Regions from separate parts of the Martelella mediterranea DSM 17316 genome, predicted to be linked through region 1. Evidence: riboswitches for the same ligand, from Rfam matches in the RefSeq annotation. Region 1 holds a riboswitch; each other region holds the start of a gene.
The links. Region 1 has a riboswitch for thiamine pyrophosphate ahead of Mame_RS20695 (TRAP transporter large permease). Riboswitches for the same ligand answer to the same signal wherever they lie in the genome.

Region 1 (2,197 bases):
GCACAAGCCCGGCGATATCGTCGATCGCGAGCAGGAAGGCGACGGGGGCCGCCGCCCCGATCAGCAGGCCGATCGCCGCCGCCTCTGCCGCCGACTGGCGGAAGGCGGCGACAATGCTGGAACCGGAACGGCGGGACGTTGCTGCCAGGATCAGCGTGTAGAGCGCCGCAAGCCCCGCCGCCTCGGTCGTCGTGACAATGCCCAGGCGAATGCCGAACACCACGATCAGACCGAGGACGAAGGCTGGCAGGGCCGCGATCCCGGCACGCCTGCGCGTTTCCGCCGAAGCCGGCGGCGCGCCGCTCGCGGTCCCCATCGCAAGCCTTATCGCGACGGCGAGACAAACCGCCATCAGCAGGCCGGCAAACAGCCCGCCGACAAGCAACGCGCCGACGGAGAGATTGGTCGCCGTCGCCAGGATGAGAAAGGCGATCGACGGCGGGATGACGTTGTCGAGAACCGAGGACGCGGCGACAAGCGCGCCGGCGCGGGCGGGCGGATAGCCATGGCGCACCAGTTCGGGGTGGAAGGTCGAGGCGGCAAAGGCGGCATTGGCGACGGAGGAACCGGACGCGCCGGAAAACAGAACCCCTGTCAAAAGCGTCGTCTGCGCCAGCCCGCCGCGATAATGGCCAACGAGCGAGGCCGCGAACTGCACGAGCTTGCCGGCCGCGCCCGAGAGCTTCAGAAACGCGCCCGCAAGGAGAAAGAACGGGATCGCCAGCAGCAGGAATTTCGACATGCCGGCCACCGTATTGGCGATGATCGCCTGCTCCGTCTGCAACGCGCCGAAGGCAATCGCGCCGTAGGACGATGCCAGAAAAACATGGGCGAGCGGCGCGCCGGCAACGAGGCCGAGCGCGGCGGCAAGCGCGAGCGGCAGGCTCGCCGGCAGCGCGATATTGATCGCAAACCGGCCAACCGCCCAGTAAACAAACCCGCCGAGCGCGAAGCCGAAGATCAGCCGCGCGCCGCTCGAGCGCTCCAGGCGGCGCAGGCAGAGCAACACGAGCAGACCCAGCCCGCCCGCCACCGGAAAGGCGAAGCGCACCCATTCCGGAAGCCCAAGCGTTGGCGACATTCCGCCGAGCAACGCGATCGCCTCACGTCCGCCAAGGCACAGGATCAAGCCCGCGACGACGCTGAAGCCGTCGGCCACGGCAGCGAGCACGCTGGATGCCCGATCGGGGAGCAGCCTCACAAGGCCGTCGAGCCGCATTGACAGCGGTCCGGAGAGGGTGAGCGGCAGGCCGGCCGAGATCAGCGCGATATTCAGCCAGATTCCCAGATCCTCCATGCCGACGACGCCGGTGTGGAAGACATAGCGCAGCACGACGCCCGCCACGACAAGGGCGAGCATCGCCATCAGAATAACGGCGGCGAGCATGCCGAGCGCCGTCTCCAGCGCGTCCGCAAACCGTCCGGCGGTGCTGCGGATCGCCGTCATGGGTACGGACGATGCCGTTCGCAGGCGGCGCCTGTCTCTAAACATCCGTTCGGACGGCTGAACCATCGGCGGCCCGCGCATGGTATTGGAAGGCAAGGCTTCATGATGCGATCCCCAGGATGTTGCAATCACGGAGACCGGCGGAGAAGAGAAAGGTTATGGCAGAGCGGCCAGATTTTCCGTTCCTACGCCGGCATGACCCGGATCAGGTTCAAGGGTCCGGCTCACCGCCGTCTCAGCATCGCAGGATGCACCCCTCGGAATAGTCAGGTTTTGTCCGGCTTTTGGGCCTGTGTCAATGGCAGGCCGGAAACGTAGCGTCTGGCGGCAACGCAAGAAAACTTGCGAGCGTTCCACCGACGGGTTTTACCGAAGCCTTTGCAGCAGAGCCATCGACGGTTCGCCCGTGACATTCAGCCCGTTCTGCCGCTGATAGGCGGCGATCGCCGCGCGGGTCTGGTCGCCGAACACGCCGTCGATGGTGCCGGCATCGTAGCCCGCCGCCGAAAGCCGCGACTGCAATTCCTTGCGCTGGTCGGCGCTGAAGCCGTAATTGTCATCGGGAAAACTGCCCCTGAGTGGGCCAGCGCCCGCGATCCGGTCTGCGAGATATCCCACACCCAGCGCGTAATTGGTGGAATTATTGTAGCGCTTGATGACGTTGAAATTGTGCCCGACGACGAAGACCGGACCGCCCGCCTGCGGCTGTATCCTGGTGCCGTCGATGGCAGCGCCGGGCGAGCCCTCCTC
Region 2 (2,197 bases), 1.9 Mb from region 1:
TCGGGATCGAGAACGAGATAAAGGGAAAGGTCGAACTTCATGGCCATTCGATCTCCGCTTCGCTGGCAAGGGCTTGGGGCGTGACGGCAGCGAGCGCATCGAGGAAATGGGCCTGGAACGAGCCGGGACCATCGGCCCGCACATGCGCGCGGCTGCCGGCCACGCCGTAATGGGCAAGCGCCGCGACGGTTGCCTCGAAGGCATCCGCACGCCATGCGCCGGCATAACCGCCGACCAGCGCCGTCAACGCGCAACCGAGCGCCGTCACCCGCGGCATCAGCGGCGATCCGCCGCCGATGCGGGCGCTGCGCGTGCCATCGGTCACGAAGTCGCGTTCGCCGGTGACCGCCACCACCATGTTGCGCTCTCGGGCAAGCGTCTTCGCGGTCTCTTCGGCGGCCGCCACGCTGTCGCCGGCATCGACGCCCTTGCCGGCGCTGGTGGCGCCGGAGAAGGCGAGGATTTCGGAAGCATTGCCGCGCAGGATCGTGGGCCCGAGATCAAGCAGCTCAAGGGCTGCCCTGGCTCGGAAGCCGGTGGCGAAATGGGCGACGGGGTCCAGCACCCAGGGCGTCCGGTTGCGGTTGGCCGTCTCGGCCGCTGCCTTCATGCCGGCAAGCCAGTCGGGTGAAAGCGTGCCGATATTGATGGTGACCGCCGAGGCAATGCCGGCAAATTCGCCGGCTTCCTCTTTCGCATGAACCATCGCCGGAGAAGCGCCGGCGGCGAGCAGCACATTGGCCGCGATATTCATCGCCACATAATTGGTGATGCATTGCACAAGCGGCGCGTCTGCGCGCATTTTCTGAAGAATGGGGGCGATGTCGGCCATCGGCGTCCTCCTTGCTGGGCGGAGAAACCAGACGGGCCGGAGGGACGAAGCTCGCGAACCCGAGTGACTCCCTCCGCCGGTATGATCCGGATCAGGTTCCAAGGGTTCATCTCAGCCCGCTGTCGCGGACGCCCCTGTCGCTCTTGTGGCCGCTATATAGCAGAAAAACGCCGCCCGGTAAGGGGCGGCGCGGTATTTACTTCATCGTCGGCATCGAGAATTCGGCGCCGGCGCGGATGCCCTTGGGCCAGCGCTGGGTGATGGTCTTCAGGCGGGTGTAGAAGCGCACGCCTTCCGGGCCATGCATGTGGTGGTCGCCGAACAGCGAGGCTTTCCAGCCGCCGAAGGAGTGGAACGCCATCGGAACCGGGATCGGCACATTGACGCCGACCATGCCGACCTTGATCTTGTGGGCGAATTCGCGGGCGGCATCGCCGTCGCGGGTGAAGATCGCGGTGCCGTTGCCGAACTCGTGGTCGTTGATCCACTGGGCGGCCTCGTCATAGCTCTTGGCGCGGGCAACCGAGAGAACCGGGCCGAAAATCTCTTCCTTGTAGATCTTCATGTCGGTCGTCACCTTGTCGAACAGGGTCGCGCCGACGAAATAGCCGTTCTCGTAACCCTGCAGCTTCAGGCCGCGACCGTCGACCACCAGTTCGGCGCCTTCTTCCACGCCCGAATCGATGTAGCCGGTGACGCGTTCAAACGCAGCGGCCGTCACCAGCGGGCCCATATCGGCTTCCGGATCGGTGCCGGGGCCGACCTTGAGGGCGGCAATGCGCGGCTTCAGCTTGTCGATCAACCGGTCGGCGGTCTCGTCGCCCACGGGCACCGCCACCGAAATCGCCATGCAGCGCTCGCCGGCGGAGCCGAAGGCCGCGCCCATCAGCGCGTCGGCGGCCTGGTCCATGTCGGCATCGGGCATCACGATCATGTGGTTCTTCGCGCCGCCGAGCGCCTGGCAACGTTTGCCGTTGGCGGTCGCGGTGGTGTAGATGTAGCGCGCGATGGGGGTCGAGCCGACGAAGGAGACGGCCTCGATATCCGGGTCGTTCAAAAGCGCGTCGACGGCTTCCTTGTCGCCCTGGACGACGTTGAACACGCCATCCGGCAGGCCCGCTTCCTTCAGCCATGCGGCAATCAGCAGCGAGGCGGAGGGGTCGCGTTCGGACGGCTTCAGCACGAAGCAGTTGCCGGCGGCCAGCGCGATCGGGAACATCCACATCGGCACCATGGCCGGGAAGTTGAACGGCGTGATGCCGGCGACGACGCCGAGCGGCTGGCGTATCGCGTAGCTGTCGACGCCGGTGCCGACATTTTCGGTGTATTCGCTCTTCAGAAGCTGCGGGGCGGCGGTGGCGAATT
Region 3 (2,197 bases), 340 kb from region 1:
AAGCGAGGCTGGCGCTGACGCCGGCGCTCTCCGGCTTCAGCCTGACCGATGGCCGCGTGATCCGTGATGAGCGTGTCGAGGCGATCGCCGCCATCGGCTCGACCTTCCTGCATGTGTTGACGCGCTCCGATGACCGCGCATTGCCGGAAGGAACGCTGACGATTGCGACGGGACCGGTGGGGTCGGCCTCGCATACGCTCGCGCTGGCCGTCGCCCACAACAGCAACCGAGACATCAGCGTCATGCCGCTGGATGTCTTTGGCGCACAGGCCGCGTCAGCGGTATTGCGCGATGGCGATGCCGACCTGGCTTTGATCTTTGCCGCAAGAGGCCGTCAGGATCTGGTCGATCTTTTCGCGCGGTCGGACGATGTCACCCTTGCCGATGTTGCCGGCTGGTGGACCAATGCCGACCGTCTTTCCATGCCGGTCATGCGCGAGGCGCAGATCGCCGCGGGCACATATCCGGGCATTGACGAGACCGTCGAAACGCTTTCCACGCAAATGATCCTGTTCGGACCCGCCACATCCGACCGGTTCTTGATCGGCCAGCAGGGTCCCAATGCGTTCTTCGACGAGCCGCGACCGCTGCAGGATAAAAGCGTGGCAGCCATAAACCGGAATCTCGGCCTCCACGCAGCGGTCGACCCGCACCTGCGCCGCGCTGCCGCGCTGACGCCGGAAGTCAATATCCTTGACGACCGGATCAATCCCTATCCCGGTCGCGCGATCCTGATGATCGCGATCTTCGGGTATCTCATATGGGCGGGCTGGCTCTTCGTCAGGCCAGAACGGGAAACGACCGACTGATCACAATCCGGAAACGAAAGTCTGCGGTCTTCAGTTTCGAGGAAGCGAACATCTCGGCAATCGCCTGTCCGGCGGTTGACAAAGCGCGGCGCGGGCCGCAATCTTGGCGCATTCACCCGGGGGGTCCCGACAAGGGGCTGAGATTCTGATGGCCGGACCGGCAGGTCCGTGCAGCGCAGTGACCCGATGAACCTGATCCAGTTCATACTGGCGTAGGGATGGTGTTCGGGCCGCGCGTCTCCGGCGGAGACTTTTATGGCGTGTTTCACGCGGCCAATCTCCATTCATTACCGGGAACTGGGTCTCCACGCTTCGAGCACTGGAGGCTCCGACCAATGAAAGACCTTTTCCCAACCGTCACCACGGGTCCGCTGCCCGCCTCGCGCCGCGTCTGGCACCGGGGGGCGTTTCACGCCGATATCCGCGTGCCGATGCGCGCGATCGATGTGCATCCGACAGCAGGCGAACTGCCTGTCACCGTCTATGACAGTTCCGGCCCCTATACCGACCCGCAAGCCGAGATCGCCATTGAACGCGGCCTGCCGCGCCTGCGAGAGGCCTGGATTGCCGCGCGCGGCGACACCGAGCAATATGACGGCCGCCATGTGAAGCCTGCGGACAATGGTTTCGCCGAGGGCAAGCGGCTGGTGCCGGAATTCCCGGTGCGGCACGAACCGAAACGCGCGAAGAACGGCCGCGCCGTTACCCAGATGGCCTATGCCCGCGCCGGTGTTGTGACCCCGGAAATGGAGTTTGTCGCCATCCGCGAAAATCTCGGACGGCAGGCGGCAAGGCAGGCAATGGAACGGGACGGCGAAGCCTTCGGCGCCGAAATCCCCGATTTCATCACACCTGAATTCGTGCGCGACGAGGTTGCAAAGGGCAGGGCGATCATCCCCGCCAACATCAATCACCCGGAACTGGAGCCGATGGCGATCGGCCGGAATTTTCTCGTCAAGATCAATGCCAATATCGGCAATTCGGCGGTGACCTCCTCGATGGCCGAGGAAGTGGAAAAGATGGTCTGGGCGATCCGCTGGGGCGCCGATACGGTGATGGATCTTTCCACCGGCCGCAACATCCACAATATCCGCGACTGGATCATCCGCAACGCGCCGGTTCCGATCGGGACGGTGCCGCTCTATCAGGCGCTGGAGAAGGTCGGGGGCATCGCCGAGGACCTGACATGGGAGGTGTTTCGCGACACGCTGATCGAGCAGGCAGAGCAGGGGGTGGATTATTTCACCATCCATGCCGGCGTGCGGCTGCACATGATCCCGATGACGGTGAACCGTGTCACCGGCATTGTATCGCGCGGCGGCTCGATCATGGCCAAATGGTGCCTGCATCATCACCGCGAGAGCTTCCTCTACGAGCATTTTGACGAG
Region 4 (2,197 bases), 180 kb from region 1:
GCGCTTCAGGAAGGTGCTCCACGCCGGGGTCGCCTCCTCGTCCTTGGCGCTTTCCTGGATCTCGGCGATGATCTCATCGACCTCGGCGGGCGAAGATTCCGGCTGCAGTTTCGCGATGATATCGCGCGCCTTGTCGGCATTGGAATTGAGCGTCAGCCAGCGCGGCGTTTCCGGCGACAGCAGGATGCCGATCAGCGCCACGATCGACGGGAACACGCCGACGCCGATCATCCAGCGCCAGTCGCCCGAACCGCCAAAGGCCGCGTCCGACATGTAGGAGACCATGATGCCGATGGTGATCATCAACTGGAAGGCGGAGACGATGGTGCCGCGAATGCGCGCCGGCGCGACTTCCGCCAGAAACATCGGCGCGGTCATCGCCGAGGCGCCAATGCCGACGCCGATCAACAGGCGGGCAAGGGTCAGCACATACTGGTTGAAGGCGAGCGCGGAAATCAGCGAGCCGACCAGAAAGATCAGCGCGCCGAGAATCAGCATCGGCTTGCGCCCGTAGCGGTCGGTGGTGACCATGGCAAGCAGCGTGCCCGCCACCGCGCCGAGCGGCACGGCCGAGGTGATCACCCCCTCCATGAAGGCCGAAACCGTGAAATCCTGCTTGATGAACGGCAGAGCCCCGGAAATCACGCCCTGGTCGAAACCGAAGAGCATGCCGAACAGCGCTGCCACAATGACGATGGCGATGAGCATGGGTTTTCCTCCGCTTGGACGGCCGCTGCCGCCTTCCCCTCTTATGACCCTTTTTATGAACCGCCGCTGAAAACCGCAAACGGCCTTATACCAAAAGTTGAAAGTCGAAACGGCACCCGTTGTCAAATCCTTTTGGACCTTAGCGTTTATATTAGCGGCGTTCCCGACTTCGCCGCCGAGCCCCTTGACCGACGCACGATCGCGCGGCATAGAGGACGCATCCGAGGGGTGTGTCCGTGACACTGAGATGGCCGATGGCCGAACCCTTGAACCTGATCCGGGTTATGCCGGCGTAGGAACGGAGTTTGGTCTTGAGCGACACGCCCAGAAAATCAGCCTCTATTGACGCCTCCGCTGCCCGGTTCTGCCGGGGAGAGCGGGATTGAAGCGCACCCTTTCGGCGACACTCACCTTTTGCGCGATCGTGTCCGGGCTTCTTGTGCTCTGGCAGGCGATCATCGTTTTCGGCGAGCTGCCGCGCTATATCCTGCCGCCGCCGCTTGCCGTGCTGGCGAAGTTCCAGACCGCCCACGCGATGCTGCTAGAAGAGGCGCTGGTGACGCTCAGGGAAATCCTGGCGGGTTTTGCCATGGGCGCGGTCTTCGGCGCGGCGGCGGCGATTTTCATTGCCGCCTTTCCCCGCATCGGCCGTTTCATCTGGCCCGTTCTGGTGGTGCTGCAATCCTTTCCGGTCTTCGTGATCGCGCCGATGCTGGTGCTCTGGTTTGGCTTCGGCATCGCCTCCAAGGTGGTGATGACGACCATCATCGTGTTCTTCCCCGTCGCCTCCAGTTTTGCCGACGGGCTGAGGCGCACCGACCCGGAGATCGTGGCCGCGGCCCTGCTCGATGGCGCGGGGCATTTCGAGATGTTGCGCCACATCCGCCTGCCCCTGGCAATGCCGCATCTGTTTTCCGGCCTCAGGATCGCGGCCCCGCTCGCGCCGCTCGGCGCGGTGGTGGGCGAATGGGTGGGGTCAGCCGGCGGGCTCGGCTTTCTCATGGTCCAGGCCAATGCCCGCATGCAGAGCGAGACCGTGTTCGCCGCCATGCTGATCCTCGCGCTCGAGGCCGTGCTTTTTCGAAAGGCGGTGGATCTCGCCGCCCCCTTCTTCACCCGCTGGTCGCATGAGGATTGAGCGACCGGCGCAACCGAACAGGAGAATGACATGCTGAAGAAACTCGCATTCGCCGCCGCTCTCGCCCTGGCTCCCGGGCTGGCGAGCGCCGCCGATAAGCTCGACGTGATCCTCGAATGGTATGTAAACCCCGACCACGCGCCGCTGGTGATCGCCGCCGAAAACGGCTATTTCGCCGATGAGGGGCTCGACGTGGAACTGGTGCCGCCATCCGACCCGTCGATGGTGCCGCGCATGGTGGCGACCGGCAAGGTTGATATCGGCATTCACTACCAGCCCAATCTCTATCTCGATCACGAGGCCGGCATTGATATCGTCCGCTTCGGCACACTGGTCTCGACGCCCCTCAAC

Region 2: it holds a riboswitch for thiamine pyrophosphate, as region 1 does, so the genes downstream of both, thiM (hydroxyethylthiazole kinase) here and Mame_RS20695 (TRAP transporter large permease) in region 1, are expected to answer to the same signal.
Region 3: it holds a riboswitch for thiamine pyrophosphate, as region 1 does, so the genes downstream of both, thiC (phosphomethylpyrimidine synthase ThiC) here and Mame_RS20695 (TRAP transporter large permease) in region 1, are expected to answer to the same signal.
Region 4: it holds a riboswitch for thiamine pyrophosphate, as region 1 does, so the genes downstream of both, Mame_RS21470 (ABC transporter permease) here and Mame_RS20695 (TRAP transporter large permease) in region 1, are expected to answer to the same signal.

The regions. Positions count from the first base shown of each region.
Region 1 is NZ_CP020330.1:4,432,975-4,435,171, forward strand. Features, by position in the region: gene Mame_RS20695 (TRAP transporter large permease) at 1-1,447, opposite strand, end outside; TPP riboswitch at 1,613-1,715, opposite strand; gene Mame_RS20700 (lytic murein transglycosylase) at 1,814-2,197, opposite strand, start outside.
Region 2 is NZ_CP020330.1:2,518,173-2,520,369, forward strand. Features, by position in the region: gene thiE (thiamine phosphate synthase) at 1-47, opposite strand, end outside; gene thiM (hydroxyethylthiazole kinase) at 38-832, opposite strand; TPP riboswitch at 884-978, opposite strand; gene Mame_RS11770 (CoA-acylating methylmalonate-semialdehyde dehydrogenase) at 1,029-2,197, opposite strand, start outside.
Region 3 is NZ_CP020330.1:105,326-107,522, reverse strand. Features, by position in the region: gene Mame_RS00520 (glycine betaine ABC transporter substrate-binding protein) at 1-809, shown strand, start outside; TPP riboswitch at 917-1,046, shown strand; gene thiC (phosphomethylpyrimidine synthase ThiC) at 1,145-2,197, shown strand, end outside.
Region 4 is NZ_CP020330.1:4,611,480-4,613,676, forward strand. Features, by position in the region: gene Mame_RS21465 (sugar porter family MFS transporter) at 1-708, opposite strand, end outside; TPP riboswitch at 923-1,024, shown strand; gene Mame_RS21470 (ABC transporter permease) at 1,091-1,846, shown strand; gene Mame_RS21475 (ABC transporter substrate-binding protein) at 1,877-2,197, shown strand, end outside.